Regions from separate parts of the Streptomyces sp. NPDC102279 genome, predicted to be linked through region 1. Evidence: riboswitches for the same ligand, from Rfam matches in the RefSeq annotation. Region 1 holds a riboswitch; each other region holds the start of a gene.
What was found. A riboswitch is a leader RNA that binds a small molecule or an ion and turns the genes downstream of it on or off. The one in region 1 is predicted to bind cobalamin.
Positions count from the first base shown of each region.

Region 1 (6,364 bases):
TGTGGATCTGGGTGTCCGGCCGGACACCCGCGGTGGTGAGGCGGAACGCCTCGGTCGCCCAGCGCAGGTACGCGGGACGGTCGGCCACGCGCAGCGGGAGGGTCTCGCGCAGCGCGGGCTCGTCGACCTGGATCACCGAAGTACCGGCCGCCTCCAGGTCGTTCACCTCGTCGCGCAGGGCGAGAGCGACCTGCCGGGCGGTGTCGCCGAGCGGCTGGTCGTCGCGGACGAAGGACCAGGCGAGCATGGTGACCGGCCCGGTCAGCATGCCCTTGACGGGCCGGTCGGTGAGGGACTGGGCGTACGTCGTCCAGCGCACCGTCATCGGCTCCGGCCGGGAGATGTCGCCGGCCAGGACCGGCGGACGCACGTACCGGGTGCCGTACGACTGGACCCAGCCGTGCCGCGTGGCGAGGTAGCCGGTGAGCTGCTCGGCGAAGTACTGGACCATGTCGTTGCGTTCGGGCTCGCCGTGCACGAGGACGTCGAGACCGGCCTTCTCCTGGAAGGCGATTACCTCCCCGATCTCTGTCCTGATGCGCTGCTCGTACCCGGCGACGTCGGTGCGTCCGGCACGCAGGTCGGCCCGTGCGGCACGCAGTTCGGCGGTCTGCGGGAAGGAGCCGATCGTGGTGGTCGGCAGCAGCGGGAGGCCGAGGTGGGCGCGCTGGGCGGCGGCCCGCTCGGCGTAGGGCCGCGAGCGGCGGGCGTCGCTGTCGGTCACGGCGGTGGCGCGGGCGCGCACGGCCGGGTCATGGGTGAGCGCCGAGCCCGACCGGGCGGCGAGATCGGCCCGGTTGGCGGCGAGTTCGCCGGTGATGGTGTCCGTGCCGTGCGACAGCCCCTTGGCGAGCGTCACGATCTCGGCGGTCTTCTGGCGGGCGAAGGCGAGCCAGCGCAGGACCTGCGGTTCGATGTCGCGCTCGACGGCGGCGTCCAGCGGCACGTGCAGCAGCGAGCAGGACGCGGACACGTCGACCTGACCGGCCAGACCCAGCAGGGTGCCCAGTGTGGCGAGGGACTTCTCCAGGTCGTTGGCCCAGATGTTGCGGCCGTCGACGACACCGGCGACGAGCCGTTTGCCCTGCAGACCGCCGACGGCCGCGAGCGCGTCCAGGTTGGCGGCGGCCGCGTCGGTGAAGTCGAGGGCGAGTCCGTCCACCGGGGCCTTGGCGAGAACGGGCAGAGCCTCCCCGAGCCGGTCGAAGTACGACGCGACGAGCAGCTTGGGACGGTCGGTGGGAGTGCCGAGGACGCGGTAGGCGCGCTCGGCGGCGTTCAGTTCGGCGTTCGTGCGGTCCTGGACGAGAGCCGGTTCGTCGAGCTGGACCCACTGGGCACCCGCGGCGCGCAGGTCGGCGAGCACCTCGGTGTAGACCGGCAGCAGCCGGTCGAGGAGGGTCAGCGGGTCGAAGTCCGCGGACACACCGGGGGCGGGCTTGGCCAGGAGGAGATAGGTGACGGGGCCGACCAGGACCGGACGGGCCGACAGGCCGAGCGCCAGGGCCTCCTTGAGTTCGGCGACCTGCTTGGAGGAGTCGGCGGTGAAGACGGTGTCCGGGCCCAACTCGGGGACGAGATAGTGGTAGTTCGTGTCGAACCACTTGGTCATCTCCAGCGGCGCCACGTCCTGGGTACCGCGGGCCATGGCGAAGAAGCCGTCGAGGGCGTCGGCGGCGACGGCGTCCCGGTGGCGCTCGGGGACGGCGCCGACCATGACGCTGGTGTCAAGGACGTGGTCGTAGTACGAGAAATCGCCGGTCGGCACGTCGTCGATGCCGGCCTCGGCCAGCTGCCGCCAGGTGGACCTGCGCAGTTCGGCGGCGGTGGCGCGGAGGGCGTCGGCGCTGACGCGGCCCTTCCAGTAGCCCTCGATCGCCTTCTTCAGTTCCCGGTTCGGACCCTGGCGGGGGTAGCCGTACACGGTGGCCCGTGCTGCCGCGGCTGCGGTCTTGGCTGTCACGGAAATCTCCTTCGCGAGATGTCTCCTTGGATCCCGATGGGACACGTGAGCGCGAAGGGTGACGCACCGGGCGGGAGGAGGTGGCGCGCCGGAGCGCGGAGGTCCTGCCAGGTATGTACGCCGACCCGCCCACGAGGTCACCGGGATGTCCGCGCGCGATGGGTCGCGCACGGGCAGCGGGCAGGTCTTCGGACTCGCGGGCACGCCCTCCGGACGGAGGTCACCTACTGGCCGTCGCTTCCCAGACCCGGCCGGGCCCAGTGCGTATGACGGCGGTCGTTCCCGCTCACCGCTGCGGGGCAGTCCCGGATTCTCACCGGGTTCCCTCTTACGACGCATCCCGTCTGGCGGACGGGGCGAACCAGCTGCGGACGTCAGCCTATGCGGACGAGCACCGTGCTGGGGACAACGCCCACATCCCGGACCGTCGTTCGAGAGGTCCGGGCGTGTATCGGCGCACGTCACCCGGCACACGGAGGGCGGCCGACGGCCCGGGTGACACGCGGCCGGATTCCCTCGTCGGGCGCCGGCTTCAGGCGGAGGGGCCGGGGAAGCCCCGGGTGCCGCCGAAGGCGAGCTTCGCGAACCGTTCGCCGATACGCCGGTGGGTCGCGGCGTCCGGGTGGAGCGCGTCGGGCAGCGGCAGCTCGGCGGCGTCCGTCTGCCCGTACAGCTCCCGCCCGTCGAGGTAGTACAGGTTCGGGTCCTCGGCGGCCCGCTGTTCCACGATCCCGGCGAGTTCGGCACGGATGATCGTGAGCGTCAGTTTCCCGCTCGCGCGCTCGGCCGGGTCGCCGGCGGCGCGGAACCGCAGGCGTCCGCTGCTGAGCGCCGCGAGGTCCGGGAGGCTCGGGCCGGGAGTGTCCTCGTGGATGGGGCACAGGATCGGGGAGACGACGAGCAGCGGTGCGGTGGGATGACCTTCGCGGACGGTGTCCAGGAAGCCGTGCACGGCGGGAGTGAAGGCCCGCAGCCGCATCAGGTCGGTGTTGACGACGTTGATGCCCAGCTTGACGCTGATGAGGTCGGCGGGGGTGTCGCGCAGGGTGCGGGCGGTGAACGGGTCCAGCAGAGCGCTGCCGGCCAGTCCCAGGTTGATCAGCTCCACCCCGGCCAGCGAGGCGGCCAGCGCGGGCCAGGTGGTGCTGGGACTCGCCGCGTCGGAGCCCTGACTGATCGAACTGCCGTGGTGCAGCCACACCTTGCGGCCCCGGTCCGGTGCGGGCTCCACGGGGGCGTCGGTGCGCAGGGCCACGAGTTCCGCGCTCTCGTTGTGCGGCAGCCAGATCTCGACGTCCTTCGTCCCGGTGGGCAGATCCGTGAAACGGACGGTGCCGACCGGGCCGGGCGTGGTCGTCGCCGATCCCGTGGTCATGTCGAGGGTGAGGGTGTTGCCGCCGGGAGCGGCCGACCGGCCCAGAAGGTGCCCGTCGACCACGAGGTCGTACAGCCCGTCGGGCCGCGGCGGGGCGCCCACGTAGACCCGCTTGGTCGGCAGGGTGTCCAGCTCGACGGTCGTGGCGCGCGTGCTGAAGACCAGCCGTACGCCCGAGGGCTGGGCCTCCGCCATGGCCAGCTGACCGTCGGCGCACTGGGCACGCGCCCGTGCGGGGAGCCGGTGGGGCAGTACACCGAGGGCGGTGCGCTGCAGCTCGATGGCGCCCCGCACCAGGTCGGCGGTGATGGGTGTGGTGATCCGGGCGTGCTCGCTCTGCATGATGATCTCGGCCTGTCGTTCGGGGAAGGCGTACGGTGCGCAGGCTGCGGGGCGTCGACGGCTGTGGGCCTCGCCGGTACGACCGCGTCGGTCAGGTCGCGGGCCAGTTCCGCAGCAGGGAGTCCAGGGCGTCCAGGACGCGTGACCAGCTCTCCTGCGAGTCCGGGGCACTGTGACTGAACCCGCCGGCCATCTCCAGACTCACATAGCCGTGGAACACGCTGCCCAGCATGCGGACCGCATGGGTCTGGTCGGGTTCCACCAGGTCGTAGCCCCGCAGGATCGCCCGAGTCATCTGGGCGTGCCGGACGCCCGCGCTGGCGGCGGCCGTCTCCGGGTCGAGCCGGAGCTGCGCCGCGGCATAGCGGCCGGGGTGCTCCCGCGCGTAGTCGCGGTAGACGTTCGCGAAGGCGGTCAGCGCGTCCTTGCCGGCCCGTCCGGCGAGTGCTGTCGCACCCCGGTCGGCGAGTTCGTCGAGGGCGAGCAGGGCGATCCGCGTCTTGAGGTCGTGTGAGCTCTTCACATGCGAGTAGAGACTCGCGACCTTGACGTCGAACTGCCTGGCCAGCGCCGAGACCGTCACCTGGTCGAAGCCGACCTCGTCGGCCAGCTCGGCTCCCGCCCTCGTCAGACGTTCCGTGGTCAGTCCTGCGCGAACCATAGCGATCCTCTCTTCTGGCAGAACTGATTATGCATTTGCCTAATAGGTTTAGGCAAATTAGCGTAGGTGTCATGAAGTCGTTGACCGAGCAAGAGATCCGTGCCGCGTTCGTGAACTGCACGAAGGGCGAGGCGAAGCGCCTCTCCGTCCCCCGCGACCTGGCCGACCGGCCCTGGGAAGACCTCGACTACCTCGGCTGGCGCGACCCCCAGTCACCTGAACGCGCCTACATCGTGGCCGAGTTCGACGGCCGCCTCCGAGCACTGGTCCTGCGCTGCCCCGCCCAGGCCTCAGGGCACATGCGCCGCAGCATGTGCTCGATGTGTGTCACCACCCACACGGGAGGGGTGTCACTGATGGTCGCGCCCAAGGCGGGCAGGCCGGGGCAGCAGGGCAACTCGGTCGGCGCCTACATCTGCAGCGACCTCGCCTGCTCGCTGTATGTGCGCGGCAAGCGGGACGCGGGAGTCGGCGGACGCATGCACGAGTCGCTGACCCTGGAAGAGAAGATCCAGCGCACCGTGGCGAACCTCGCGGCGTTCATCGCCAAGGTGACGGCATGAGCGAGGCCCTGCTGCCCTCGGACCGCCGATCAGGAGGGCGCCGGAGGCGGGGAGACGGAGAGCTGAGGCGCGACTCCGCACCCGTCCGGGCGCGGCGAGGCGGAACGGTTCCCCGTTCCTCGCGGACCGGGCACCTGGTGTCGGACGGTCAGCCGGCGCTGGCCTCCACCGGCTGCTCGGTGCTCGGCGCGGTCGCCGCCGACTTGTGGCCGTCGGTCGCCGTGTAGAAGACGGACGCACCCTGCTTGGCACGGTGGGCGTGGCTCTTCGCCACGAGGTTCTCCAGGGTGGTGCGCACGACGTTCGTCTGGATGCGGCGGTCGGGATGGGTCTTGCCCAGTGCCGTGGAAACCTCCGCGGCCGAACGGGGCTCACCCTGAGCGGTGAGGTAGCCGCGGATCAGCTCGACGAGGGTGGGCTGACCCGAGACGGCCTTGACCGCGGGCTTCTTGGCCGCAGGGGCCTTGCTGCCGGAGGCCTTGGCATCCCCGGTCTTCGCGTCGGACGCCTTGGTGGCGACCGCCTTGGACACGACATCCTTCGCCCCGCCGGCCGTCTTGGCCCGCGACCGCGTGCCCTTGGCGTCAGCGGCCTTCGTGGCCTTGGCCGCCTTGGCCGGGCTCGCCGCCTTGGTCGCCTTGCCCGCGGACTTCTGCTGGGGCACGGACGGCGCCACGGGCTGAACCGGCTTGGTGGCGACAGCCTTGTCCGTGACACCGAGGGCCTGGTGGAGGCTCGTCAGGACGGCGTGGTCGTGGCGCAGCGCGTTCAACTGCTCCTGGAGAGCGTCGATCTCCGCGTCGATGCGCTCCTGCTCCTTGGTGTTGCGGTCCAGGTCACCGATGACCTGGGCGGTGTACTGCGATGTCAGTTCGGTGGAGGATGTGGTCTCGGGCATGGTGAGGACCTTTCGTCGGTGCACGGCCGCCACATGAACACACCATGAAACGACCGGAGGGCGAGGCGCGTCCTGTCGACCGCGCTGGAGGGCCGGGGCGTGCAGCCGCACTTGCTGCGTCGTGTCCCGGCCTACCGATAGTACGGACAGGGGACACCTGTTGTTCCCGTCGCGCGATGGTTGGCCCCCAAGAGAGGGTGACTTGTGGCGCGGGATTGACTTCCTCGCAGCTGATCCGGAGGCCACCGCCGCCCCTGCCCGAGTGTGTGGGCGTCTTTCGGGTACCCGAACCTCCACGGCACGGTACGGATGAAGAAACCGGAAGCGAGGACAGTCAATGGCGGTCAAGGCGATGGGCTGGGCGCACTCGTTCCCGGTCTCCGGCGGCGTGAGGGCCGGACGGCAGTGGACCCGCAGGCACCTGGAGTCCCTGCCCTGGACGGCCCAGGAACCCGACACGGTCGACTCCGTCGTCCTGACGGTGTCCGAACTCCTCACCAACGCACACATCCACGCGCGCAGCGACGCGGCTCTCGTCCTGACCTGGGACGGGGAGTGCCTG
Region 1 is NZ_JBIWLU010000004.1:27,659-34,022, forward strand. It holds gene metE (5-methyltetrahydropteroyltriglutamate--homocysteine S-methyltransferase) at 1-1,963, opposite strand, end outside; cobalamin riboswitch at 2,125-2,344, opposite strand; gene ACIRQH_RS09950 (GDSL-type esterase/lipase family protein) at 2,496-3,680, opposite strand; gene ACIRQH_RS09955 (TetR/AcrR family transcriptional regulator) at 3,772-4,341, opposite strand; gene ACIRQH_RS09960 (FBP domain-containing protein) at 4,413-4,904, shown strand; gene ACIRQH_RS09965 (hypothetical protein) at 5,053-5,802, opposite strand; gene ACIRQH_RS09970 (ATP-binding protein) at 6,140-6,364, shown strand, end outside.

Region 2 (6,364 bases), on a different contig from region 1:
CCTCTTGACATCCTTTTCCGGACGGCTCTAGCGTCGCCCCACATGAGCCAGCCGCTGACGACCCCCGGTGAAGGTTTCCACCCCCATCTCACGGATCGTGCGGGGCCGTCGCCGTCCCCCCTGCGCACCCGCCTGCACCACATCCGCGCCGACGCGCTCGACGGCGACACGGCGCAGAGCGGCGGCATGCGCCGCTTCGCGGCCGTCAGCGGCACCACGGTGGGATCCGAGAAGCTGTGGATGGGCCAGACCCACGTCGCCCCCGCGACTTCGTCCTCCGACCATCACCACGGCGCCTCCGAGACGGCCATCTACGTCGTGAGCGGACACCCGGAGTTCGTGTTCCTCGACGACGCGGGCCCGCAGCCCGAGGAGATCCGGCTGCGCACCTCGCCCGGTGACTACATCTTCGTGCCCCCGTTCGTGCCGCACCGCGAGGAGAACCCGGACCCGGCGGACGAGGCCGTCGTCGTCATCGCCCGCAGCACGCAGGAGGCGATCGTGGTCAACCTGCCGGAGCTGTACGTGCTGCGCACCGAGGAAGAGGCCTGACAGGAGGCGTCCGCCGTACCGGACCGTTCGTCCGCGCGCCCCTGCGCGGCCCGGTCCGGTGCCGACGGCGCTGAAGCGCCACCGCATGGCCGGGTTCGCCATGCCTGACGACGAGGGCGACCTGACCGGTGTGCCCCGCAAGGAGGGCTACGAGAAGGTGAAGTGGCTTTCCCAGGACCAGCTTTCCGAGGACCGGCTTACCAAGGAAAAGCGTCCTCGCCGCCCGCGCCGACCTCGTGTTCGCCGGCTGGAACTAGGGCTTCCGTGAGGACGACGGCTTCACCCCGGCGCCTTGAAGAAGCTCGGCAACCCGCCTACGTCCTCACCGAGTCCTGCCGCAACGGCCGTTCAGATTCCGCCCGCGGCATCGACCTGCGGACGGCGCAGGCACGCTGAACACCGGGCGTCCGGCCGTCGCCCGCCGGGTGTCCGCCGCCTGCGTGAGCGACCGGGGTACCCGGTCTCCGATGACGCCCCGCACCCGCTCGAAGGAACCGACTCACCCGGCCGTCGCGGGCGCTGAGAAGATCGTCACCGAGCTGCGCTTTCCACCCGGCCCCGGAAGGAACGAACGAGATCATGCACGACATCGTGGCCCACGGCCCGACGGAGGTTCTCCGATGAACGGCACCGAGGAACACGCCGCCGAACCCTCCGTCCTGGTGCGCACCGAGGGACGGGCCGCCCACATCATCCTCAACCGGCCGAGGGCCCTGAACGCCCTGAACCACGAGATGGTGCACCTCGTCGACAGGGCCCTCACCGCCTGGGAGCACGATCCGTCGGTCGAGACCGTCGTCATCACCGGCGCCGGAGACCGGGGCCTGTGCGCGGGCGGGGACATCCGCGTCGTCCACGACGACGCACGCGACGGGGACGGCACCGCGTCCGCCGCGTTCTGGCGCGACGAGTACCACCTCAACGCCCGCATCGCCCGCTTCCCCAAGCCGTACGTGGCCGTGATGGACGGCATCGTCATGGGCGGCGGCGTCGGCGTCTCCGCGCACGGCAGCGTCCGGATCGTCACCGAGCGCTCGCGGATCGCCATGCCGGAGACCGGTATCGGCTTCGTCCCCGACGTCGGAGGCACCCACCTGCTCGCCCACGCCCCGGGCGAGCTGGGCACCCATCTCGCCCTGACCGGCACGTCGGTCACCGCCGGCGACGCCCTGCTGTGCGGCCTCGCCGACCACTTCGTCCCGTCGGCCGCCCTCCCCGCGTTCCTCGCCGAGCTGGCGGACCGGCCCGTACGGGAGGTCCTGGCCCGTCACACGCGGCAGCCGCCCCACGCCCCGCTGACGGACTGCCGCGAGTGGATCGACACCTGCTACCCGGCCGACACCGTGGAGGAGATCCTCCGGCGGCTGGACGCCTTCGGGGATCCCGCGGCCAAGGAGGCGGCGGAGACACTGCTCAGTCGATCGCCCACCGCGCTGAAAGTCACCCTGGCCTCGCTGCGCCGGGTCCGTCGATCGGGCCCACTGGAAAACGTCCTGAACCAGGAGTACCGCGTCTCGTGCGCGTTCCTGACCGCTCCCGACCTGGTGGAGGGCGTCCGGGCACAGATCATCGACAAGGACCGCGACCCGCGCTGGACCCCGGCCACCCTCGCCGAGGTGACCGACGCGGACGTCGAGCGCTTCTTCGCCCCGCTCGGCGAACGCGAACTCGGGCTCGTGGTAACCGGTATCGCCACGGAGGCGGGCGGAGCGGGCGCGTGACGGCTTCAGCCGAACGCCGGGGCCGGGTGAGCCGTTCACCCACCGCCCCCGCCGACCGGCCACCTGGTGCGAGAGGAAGATCACGCCAGGTGGGGCGGTCTTGGCCATGTACTCGCCACGCGGTACGGTCGGTCAGATATCGATGACGTCAGGACGGAAGCCGGTGGGAAATCCGGCACGGTCGCGCCACTGTGAACGAGACGCTCCAGCACGCTGGACGCCTCGCAAGTCAGACCCGTAGGCGTCATCCAGTGCACCACCGAGATGGGACGCGAACTCCCGAGGAGGTCCTGCCATGGCGCAGACCGTCGCCCAGCCGACAGCCACCACCCCCGTAGTACCCGCCAAGTTGCCGCTGAAGGCGATTGCTCCCTGGGCGGTCTTCTTCGGCATCCTGATGCTGGTCCTGCTCTACTTCGTCGGCGCTGAACAGGGCGCCACCGCCGTCGTCTCGGGCGAGAACGTCCACGAGTGGGTGCACGACGCCCGCCACCTGCTCGGCTTCCCCTGCCACTGACGCGAGGGACAGAGCACACTCATGAACTCCGCAACGGTAAGAAACCTGCTCGTGCGCGGCATGCTCGCCGGCCTCGCGGCCGGCGTGCTCGCGCTGGTGGTCGCCTACTTCCTCGGTGAACCGAGCGTCGACAGCGCCATCGGCTTCGAGGAGGCGCACGCACACGCCCACGAGCACGAGGTCGAACTCGTCTCCCGCAGCCTGCAGTCCACCGCCGGCCTGGCCACCGGTGTCCTGCTCTACGGCATCGCCTTCGGCGGCATCGCCGCGCTCGCCTACTGCTTCGCCCTCGGCCGCGTGGGCCGGTTCGGAGCACGCGCGACCGCTCTCCTGCTGTCGGGCAGCGCACTGCTGGCCGTCTACGTCGTGCCCTTCCTGAAGTACCCGGCCAACCCGCCGTCGGTCGGCGACCCCGACACCATCGGCAAGCGGACGACCCTGTACTTCCTGATGATGGTCCTCAGCGTGCTGCTGGCCGTCGCCGCCACCATCCTCGGCAAACGGCTCGCTCCGAGGACCGGCACCTGGTACGCGACCGTCGTCGCGGTGGCCGCCTTCGCCGTCGTGATCGGCCTGGCCTACGAGTTCCTGCCCGTGATCAACGAGGTCCCCAACGATTTCCCGGCCACCCTGTTGTGGCGGTTCCGGCTCTCGGCCCTGGCCATCCAGACCGCTCTGTGGGGCGGATTCGGCCTGGTCTTCGGTGAGTTGGCCGAGCGCCTGCTGAACCCGAAACCCGCAGCCGTCGGTTCGGGGCGGTCGGTCCCGGCCGCGAGCTGAGACCCCGGCAACGCGAAGGGGCTCCCACACACCCGTGTGTGGGAGCCCCTTCGCGTTGCGCGGGGCTTCGTTCGTCCCTCGCATCCGGTCGACGCGGGGCGATCCTTATCGGTCAAAAGTGGACCACTGGTTCCTATTGAGTGGAATTAGGCATCTTCCCAGGTGAAGGCCGTCAATGCTGGCTAGCGTGTCTCCCTGGCTCGGCCGATGGCTTGTCGGCCCGTGACCCGTACGTGTGCCGTCGGAAGGAGCGGCCGCGAGCCGGGTGGGCCTGCGAGGGACGCCGGGGGCGGCGTCCCGCAACGACCGGCCAGGAGAACGGCGCATTGGAAAGTTCTGGAAGGCGGATCGGTGACCGTCCGCAGGCGCGTTGGGCCGGACCCGCGTCACCCGCGGTGGCTGTTGCTCGAAGAACTGCCGTGGCGGCGGCAGTCGGCGCTCTTGCCGTATCGATTCTGGGACTTGCCGGCTGGATGTTCGAGGTGGGGGCCTTCAAGAGCTTCGTCTCACAACAGGCGGTCATGAAACCCAACAGCGCGGTGTCCCTGCTGCTGCTGTCCCTCGGCCTCCTCGGACTGGCTCACCCACACCCGGGACGCCGGGTGCGCGCCGCCGTCGGAGTCTGCGCCGCGACGGCCGCCGCCGTCGCGGGAACGACGCTTCTGGAATACGGCCTGAACCTCGATCTCGGGGTCGACCAACTACTGTTCCTCGACCGGGGCGGTGCGCCCGTCGTGGTGCCCCCCGGGCGGATGGCCCTCAACACCGCTGTGGGGATCGCCCTGGAGTCGCTGGCTCAGCTGGTTCTCCTCACGAGCCGTCGTCGGGCGTCCGGCATCGCGCAGGTCGTCTCGCTCGTGGTGGCGCTCGTCGGCCTGCTGCGCCTCTACGGTTTCGTCAACGAGGTGTCCGAGCTGGAGCGCTTCGGCCAGTACACGGGGATGGCGCTGCCCACCGCGATCGGGTTGACGCTGCTCGGCATCGGCAGCTTCCTGGCGCTGCCCGAGGGCGGGCCGGCCCGGCTGGTCACGCAGCGCAGCACGACGGCGATGTTGGGGCAACGCATGCTGGTGGTCACCTTGATGGTGCCGCCGGCGCTCGGCTGGCTGGGTCTGAGGGGTCACGATCTCGGCTGGTACGGCACACGGCTGGGCTTCACCCTGCTGGTCACCGGGAACATCGTCGTCACCGGGACCCTGGCCTTTCTGGCACTGGCCACGGCGGATCGGCTGGAGCAGGGCCGATCCCGCGCCGAGCGGGCCGTAAGGGCCTACGCGCAGTTGCGCACCGTCATGGACCACACCCCCGCGATCGTGTTCCTCCGCGATCTCCGCGGACGCTATCTGGCCGTCAACAGCCAGTTCGAACGGGTCTTCGGCAGCGGACCCGTCCCGACGGCGGACGCGGCGGACGCCGATCCCCTGCCCGGCCCCGTGGGCCACAGGGACCAGTTGACCGGTGCGTCCCGCCGGGCCATTCAGTTCGAATCCACCTGGACGTCGGCGGACGGGACCGCCCGCCGCTTTCTGACCAGTCTCTTCCCGGTGGCCGACGAAGCGGGCGAGACCTACGCGGTGGGAGGCGTCTCCACCGACATCACCGAGCGGGCCGACGCACAGCGGGAGAAGGAACGCCTGCAGCAGCGATTCCGAGCCCTGCTGGAAGCCACACCCGACGCCGTCGTCATCGTCGACCGGTCCGGCGACATCGTGCTGGTGAACGCCCAGACCGAGGCGATGTTCGGCTACACCCGCGAGGAACTGCTCGGCCGCACCGTCGAGTTGCTCGTGCCCGAGCACCGGCATCGCGCACACGTCGCCCACCGGAGGGCCTTCGCCGACTCGCCCGTCGCCTCGCCCCTGTGCGGAGGACCGAGACTTCACGGACGGCGCAAGAACGGTGAGGAATTCCCCGTGGAGACGGCGCTGAACCCGCTCCGGACCGAAGAGGGTGTGGTGGTGATCGCCTCCATCCGCGACGTCACGGCCCGTCGCCGCGCGGAGAGTCAGCTGATCGAACTCGCCGCCATGGTGGAGTCCTGCGAGGACGCCATGGTGTCGGTGGCCTCCGACCGGACCTTCACCTTCTGGAACGCCGCGGCCCAGCGCATCTTCGGCTACCGACCGGACGAGGCGATCGGCCGGAGTGCGGACATCCTGCTGCCCGTCGGCCGGGAGGACGAGACCGCCCAGCTTCTGGCGCGGCTGCGTGACGGCGAGAGGGTCGACCACTTCGAGAGTGTGCGCCGGACCAAGGACGGCCGGCTGATCGACGTGGAACTCACCGTCTGGCCGACCGTGGACCACACGGGCACCGTGATGGGCACATCGGCCAGTATCCGGGACATCAGCGACCGCAAGCGGCAGGAGGCGCGCCGCCGTCAGCAGTACGAGCGGCAGCGCACGATCGCGTCGACGCTCCAACGGGGTCTGATGACCCTGCCGCCCCAACTACCGGCGATTCCCACGGCCGTTCGCTACCTCCCCTCGGTGCAGGGAGCGGGTATGGGCGGCGACTGGTTCGACCTGATTCCGCTGGCCGCGGGAAGGGTGGGCATCCTCGTCGGCGACGTCATGGGCCGCGGTCTCGAAGCGGCGGCGGTCATGGGCCAGTTGCGGCCGGCGGCGCACGCCCTCGCCAAGGCCCGGCTGTCGCCGGAGGAGGTGATGCAGGCGCTGGACACCGTCGTGCAGGACCTGGCCGACCAGATCGTGACGTGCTGCTATCTCGTCATCGACCTGGTGCGCAACGAGATCACGCTCTGCTCGGCAGGCCATCTCCCCCTTCTCCTGGT
Region 2 is NZ_JBIWLU010000001.1:609,855-616,218, reverse strand. It holds gene ACIRQH_RS02580 (cupin domain-containing protein) at 43-552, shown strand; gene ACIRQH_RS02575 (hypothetical protein) at 638-820, shown strand; gene ACIRQH_RS02570 (enoyl-CoA hydratase/isomerase family protein) at 1,173-2,273, shown strand; cobalamin riboswitch at 2,382-2,528, shown strand; gene ACIRQH_RS02565 (CbtB-domain containing protein) at 2,569-2,790, shown strand; gene ACIRQH_RS02560 (CbtA family protein) at 2,812-3,570, shown strand; gene ACIRQH_RS02555 (PAS domain S-box protein) at 4,092-6,364, shown strand, end outside.
Region 2: it holds a riboswitch for cobalamin, as region 1 does, so the genes downstream of both, ACIRQH_RS02565 (CbtB-domain containing protein) here and metE (5-methyltetrahydropteroyltriglutamate--homocysteine S-methyltransferase) in region 1, are expected to answer to the same signal.

Region 3 (6,364 bases), on a different contig from region 1:
CCGGGCCGCCTCGGCGCACAGGTGCTTCGTCGCGACCTTCTGGCCGGCCTTTCCGGTGGCGTGGACGGCCTGCCGGGCCGGGTCGGTGAGCGCCCGGGTGTTCTGGGTGGTGCGGGAGATCTGGGGGACCGGTGCGGGCTGCGCGTCCGCGGGCGGGGCCGCCGCGAACCCGGCGAGGCCGAGGGCGAGGGCGGGGAGTGCCGTGGTGAGGAGTCTTCGCAGGCTCCGGGCGGGTCTGCCGGAGCGTATCGGGGCTTGAGAACGCATGGGGGTGTCGCCTCCATCGGTTCGAGGCCGGTGCCGCGTGGGCCCGGGTGAGGCCCTGCGCGGTGCCACAGCCGGAAGTGGGGGTTCTCGGCGCTCTGAAGGGCGGGCTCATGACGCGCGTAGCGCGGTTCACGGAAGGGTGCTCCGAGGCGATCCGCGATACGTCATGCGCATGCCAATCCAGTCGTCCTGTCGTGCCGCTGCCGGGCGACACGGAGGGACGGCCAGAACGTAGCCGGGCCCGACGACCTGCGAACAGCCGTGCCCGCAGAACTTTGCCGCTCCATGGACGGGGATTGGAAAGGGGATTGGCGGCCCGGGGGCAGCCCGTGACGAAAGCCGGGCCGCACAGGCGGCCCGGCTCTCACCGGTCACGCGTGCGCGGCCCGGCTCTCATCGATGACGTCCGGTCAGGCGACCGGGTCGGTGACGAACGCTCAGAAGTCCTCGTCGAGGTCGACCGAACCCTCCACCGCGACCTGGTACGCCGACGGGCGGCGCTCGAAGAAGTTCGTCAGCTCCTGGACACCCTGGAGCTCCATGAAGGAGAACGGGTTCTCGGAGCCGTACACCGGCGCGAAGCCCAGCCGCTGCAGACGCTGGTCGGCGACGCACTCCAGGTACTGGCGCATCGAGTCGGTGTTCATGCCCGGCAGGCCCTCACCGCACAGGTCGCGCCCGAACTGCAGCTCGGCCTCGACGGCCTCGCGCAGCATGTCGGTCACCTGCTCCTGGAGCTTGTCGTCGAAGAGTTCAGGCTCCTCCTTGCGGACGGTGTCGACGACCTCGAAGGCGAAGCTCATGTGCATCGTCTCGTCGCGGAACACCCAGTTGGTGCCGGTCGCCAGGCCGTGCAGCAGACCCCGGCTGCGGAACCAGTAGACGTACGCGAAGGCACCGTAGAAGAAGAGGCCCTCGATGCACGCGGCGAAGCAGATCAGGTTCAGCAGGAAGCGACGGCGGTCGGCCTGTGTCTCCAGCCGGTCCATCTTCTCGACCGAGTCCATCCACTTGAAGCAGAACTGCGCCTTCTCGCGGATGGAGGGGATGTTCTCGACCGCGTCGAAGGCCGCCGCGCGGTCCTCCGGGTTGGGCAGGTACGTGTCGAGCAGCGTCAGATAGAACTGGACGTGCACGGCCTCCTCGAACAGCTGACGGCTCAGATAGAGCCGCGCCTCGGGGGAGTTGATGTGCTTGTACAGCGTCAGCACGAGGTTGTTCGACACGATCGAGTCGCCCGTCGCGAAGAAGGCGACCAGCCGGCCGATCATGTGCTGCTCACCCGGCGTCAGCTTCGCGAGGTCGGCGACGTCCGAGTGGAGGTCGACCTCCTCGACGGTCCAGGTGTTCTTGATCGCGTCCCGGTAGCGCTCGTAGAAGTCCGGGTAGCGCATGGGACGGAGAGTCAGCTCGAAGCCCGGGTCGAGCAGGTTCTTCTCGGACGCGGCCTTCTCGTGGTTCGTGTCGGTCATTACTGGCAGGCCTCGCAGGACTCGGGGTTTTCCAGGGAGCAGGCGACGGCGTCGGGGTCGGCGACCTGCTGGACGGGGATGGTCTTCTCGGGCTGCGCCTGGGCCTGGGCCGCGCGGGCGATGCGCGTCGCGGGACGGGACCGCAGGTAGTACGTGGTCTTCAGACCCGACTTCCAGGCGTAGGAGTACATCGAGGAGAGCTTGCCGATGGTCGGCGTCTCCAGGAACAGGTTCAGCGACTGCGCCTGGTCCAGGAACGGGGTCCGTGCGGCGGCCATGTCGATCAGGCCTCGCTGCGGGATCTCCCACGCCGTGCGGTACAGGTCGCGCACGTCCTGCGGCACCCAGGTGAAGCCCTGCACCGAGCCGCTGGACTCGCGCAGCGCCTCACGGGTCTGCGCGTCCCACACGCCGAGCTTCTTCAGCTCGGCCACCAGGTAGGAGTTGACCTGGAGGAACTCGCCGGAGAGCGTCTCGCGCTTGAACAGGTTCGACACCTGCGGCTCGATGCACTCGTAGACGCCCGCGATGGACGCGATGGTGGCGGTCGGCGCGATGGCGAGGAGCAGCGAGTTGCGCATGCCGACCTCGGCGATCCGCTGCCGCAGGGCCGCCCAGCGCTCCGGCCAGTTCAGCTCGACGTCGAAGTGGTCCGGGTGCAGGACACCGCGGGCGGTACGGGTCTTCTCCCAGGCGGGGAGCGGGCCGCTGCGCTCGGCGAGGTCGGTGGAGGCCTCGTAGGCGGCGAGCATGATGCGCTCGGCGATCCGGGTGGACAGGGCGCGCGCCTGCGGCGAGTCGAAGGGCATCCGCAGCTTGAAGAAGACGTCCTGCAGGCCCATCGCGCCCAGACCGACCGGGCGCCAGCGGGAGTTGGAGCGCCCCGCCTGCTCGGTCGGGTAGAAGTTGATGTCGACGACACGGTCGAGGAAGGTGACCGCGGTGCGGACGGTCTCGTCGAGCCGCTCCCAGTCGATGTCGTCACCGACGACGAACGCGCCGAGGTTGACCGAGCCCAGGTTGCAGACCGCGGTCTCCCCGTCGTCCGTGACCTCCAGGATCTCGGTGCAGAGGTTGGAGGAGTGGACGGTGTGGCCGGGCTCCGCCGTCTGGTTGGCGGTGCGGTTGGCGGCGTCCTTGAAGGTCATCCAGCCGTTGCCGGTCTGCGCGAGGGTGCGCATCATGCGGCCGTACAGGTCACGGGCCGCGATGGTCTTCTTCGCGAGGCCCGCCTCCTCGGCCTTGCGGTAGGCGGCGTCGAACGCGTCGCCCCACAGGTCGACCAGCTCGGGCACGTCCGAGGGGGAGAAGAGCGACCAGACGCCGTCCTCGTTCACCCGGCGCATGAACTCGTCCGGGATCCAGTGGGCGAGGTTCAGGTTGTGCGTACGCCGGGCGTCCTCACCGGTGTTGTCGCGCAGCTCCAGGAACTCCTCGATGTCGGAGTGCCAGGTCTCCAGGTACACCGCGGCCGCGCCCTTGCGCCGGCCGCCCTGGTTCACCGCGGCGACCGAGGCGTCGAGGGTCTTGAGGAACGGGACGATGCCGTTGGAGTGCCCGTTGGTGCCGCGGATCAGCGAACCGCGCGACCGGATGCGGGAGTACGACAGGCCGATGCCGCCGGCGTGCTTCGACAGCCGTGCCACCTGGTGGTAGCGGTCGTAGATGGAGTCCAGCTCGTCCAGCGGGGAGTCGAGGAGGTAGCAGGACGACATCTGGGGGTGCCGCGTACCGGAGTTGAAGAGCGTGGGGGAGGACGGGAGGTAGTCGAGCCGGCTCATGAGCCTGTAGAGCGCGGAGACTTCGTCGACGGCGTGGGCCGTGTCGCCCTCGGCGAGACCGGAGGCGACCCGCAGCATGAAGTGCTGGGGCGTCTCGACGACCTTGCGGGTGATGGGGTGGCGGAGCAGGTAACGGCTGTGCAGCGTCCGCAGGCCGAAGTAGCCGAAGCGGTCGTCGCCTTCCGTGTCGATCAGCGCGTCGAGCCGTGCGGTGTGCAGCCGGACGAACTCGGCGGTGCGGTCGGCGACCAGGCCCTCACGGTGGCCGACGGCGACGGACTCGGAGAAGGTCGTGACGCCCTGGGACGCGGCCTCCGCGGCGATGCTGATGGTGAGCAGACGCGCGGCGAGCCGGGAGTAGACCGGGTCCTCGGAGATGAGACCGGCGGCCGCCTCGGTGGCCAGTTCGCGCAGCTCGGCCTCGTCGGCGCGGGCGGACCGGCCACGCAGTGCCGCGGCGGCGACCCTGCCGGGGTCGGCGTCGGTGAGGTCGGCGGTGAGGTCGGTCAGGGTCCGCAGCAGCGCGGCTCCGGGACCGTCGGTCTCCACCGGGGCCTGGTGCGCGGTGATTGAAGCCGGATCTGCTGGCGCGATGGTCACGTGGGGCTCTCCCTCGCTCGGCACGGGGCCTGTCGGGGAGCACGGGGGCACACGGAAGCGCTTCTGGGCAGCCAGCGCACCGCGTCCACCGGCCCATTCCGCGAGGCCCGGACGTCGTCGGCACCCGGGCCGGGTGGCCGGGGCGCGCTGTCCGCAGGTCCTCGGACTGAGACCTGTGCGGGCACGTCCAATACACGAACACGCACAAGTACACCGTTGCGGGACAGTTCCGGATTCGCACCGGATTCCCCTGCGACGACAGCGAGCATGAGCATACATCTTGTGCCGGGCTCAGGGAGCACCACCACATGTTGTGTCGTGTCGGTGCCGGAGAGCGCTACGGAGCGTGCCGGAGGGTCAACTCGTAGGTGAGCGGCCGGATGTCGTCGGGCTCCGGATCACGCCGTCCGCGCCGCCGCCCACGCCGTCGTCCTCGACGGCCGTGCGCCCGGGGGGCGTCGGCCGGCTTCCCGAGCCCACGCGGGCGGTTGCGCCGGACGGACACGGCGACGGGCCGCCGGATGTCCTCTCCGGCGGCCCGTGCCAGTGCGTCGCTTGCCCGCCCCGTTCCCGGGGTGGCGTGTCCTAGTGGCTCGCGCCCGCCGTGGCCGGCGGAAGCTTCGTCGTCACGCCGGGCTCGCCCGCGTCGACCGTGTAGTCCTCGGGAGACGTCTCGTCGATGCCGTCCGGCGCCTTGAGCGCCCGCAGGACGAAGGTGAGGACGACGGAGACGACCACGTTCATGACGAACGCCGTGAGGCCGATGTAGCCGATCTCCCCGATGCCGGGGATCTCCTTCGAACTGCCGCCGAAGTGCTTCTGCGTCGGCGAGGCCACCCCGTACGCGGCGAGCGTCCCGTAGACCATGCCGACCGCCCAGCCGCCCAGCAGCGCCCAGCGGTGGAACCAGCGTGTGAACAGGCCGCCGACCAGCGCGGGGAAGGTCTGCAGGATCCAGATGCCGCCCAGCAGCTGGAAGTTGATCGCGACGGTCTTGTCCATCGTCAGGACGAAGACCAGCGCGCCCACCTTCACCAGCAGCGAGACGATCTTGGAGACCCGGGTCTCCTCCTTCGGTGTCGCGTCCGGCTTGATGAAGTCCTTGTAGATGTTGCGGGTGAAGAGGTTCGCCGCTGCGATCGACATGATGGCCGCCGGGACGAGCGCCCCGATGCCGATGGCGGCGAAGGCCACGCCCGCGAACCAGTCGGGGAACATGGTCTCGAAGAGCTGGGGGATGGCGAGCTGGCCGTTCTGCACCTTCACGCCGGCCGCGATGGCCATGAACCCGAGCAGGGCGAGCAGGCCCAGCATCAGCGAGTAGAGGGGGAGGATGGTCGTGTTGCGGCGGATCACCTCGCGGCTGCGGCTGGACAGCGTCGCGGTGATGGAGTGCGGATACATGAACAGCGCCAGAGCAGAGCCCAACGCGAGCGTGGCGTAGGTCCACTGGCCCGCCGCGGGCGGAACGACCCCGCCGGCCCCGGCCGCCGTGTACTTCTCGCCCGCCGCCTTGAAGATCTCGTCGAAGCCGCCGAGCTTGATCGGGATGTAGATGATGGCCACCGCGATCACGATGTAGATCAGGGTGTCCTTCACGAACGCGATCAGCGCGGGGGCCCGCAGACCCGAGGAGTAGGTGTACGCGGCCAGCACGCCGAAGGCGATGAGAAGCGGCAGGTCCTTGACGAACCAGTTGGTGTTCTCGCCGCCGCCCACGCCCATCACGTCGAGGACGGCCTGGATGCCGACCAGTTGGAGCGCGATGTACGGCATGGTCGCGAGGATGCCGGTGACGGCCACGGCCAGCGACAGGCTCTTGGAGCCGAACCGGCCGCGCACGAAGTCCGAGGTGGTCACGTAGCCGTGCTTGTGGGAGACCGACCACAGGCGGGGCAGGAACGTGAAGATCAGCGGGTACACGAGGATCGTGTAGGGCACGGCGAAGAAACCGGCCGCGCCCGCCGCGTAGATCGCCGCGGGGACGGCGACGAAGGTGTACGCCGTGTAGAGGTCGCCGCCGAGCAGGAACCAGGTGACCCAGGTGCCGAACGACCGTCCGCCCAGGCCCCATTCGTCGAGGCTGTGTTCGTTGTCGGCCTTGCGCCAGCGCGCGGCCAGGAAGCCCATGGCCGTGACGGCCAGGAAGAAGAAGATGAAGACGCCGAGGGCGACGCCGTTCACACCGTCGTTCATGCTCCGGTACCTCCCTTGGCCGCGCGGGCCCGCTGGTCACGCCGCCAG
Region 3 is NZ_JBIWLU010000010.1:79,580-85,943, forward strand. It holds gene ACIRQH_RS25610 (putative Ig domain-containing protein) at 1-267, opposite strand, end outside; gene ACIRQH_RS25615 (ribonucleotide-diphosphate reductase subunit beta) at 705-1,739, opposite strand; gene ACIRQH_RS25620 (ribonucleoside-diphosphate reductase subunit alpha) at 1,739-4,120, opposite strand; cobalamin riboswitch at 4,255-4,402, opposite strand; gene mctP (monocarboxylate uptake permease MctP) at 4,706-6,316, opposite strand; gene ACIRQH_RS25630 (DUF3311 domain-containing protein) at 6,313-6,364, opposite strand, start outside.
Region 3: it holds a riboswitch for cobalamin, as region 1 does, so the genes downstream of both, ACIRQH_RS25620 (ribonucleoside-diphosphate reductase subunit alpha) here and metE (5-methyltetrahydropteroyltriglutamate--homocysteine S-methyltransferase) in region 1, are expected to answer to the same signal.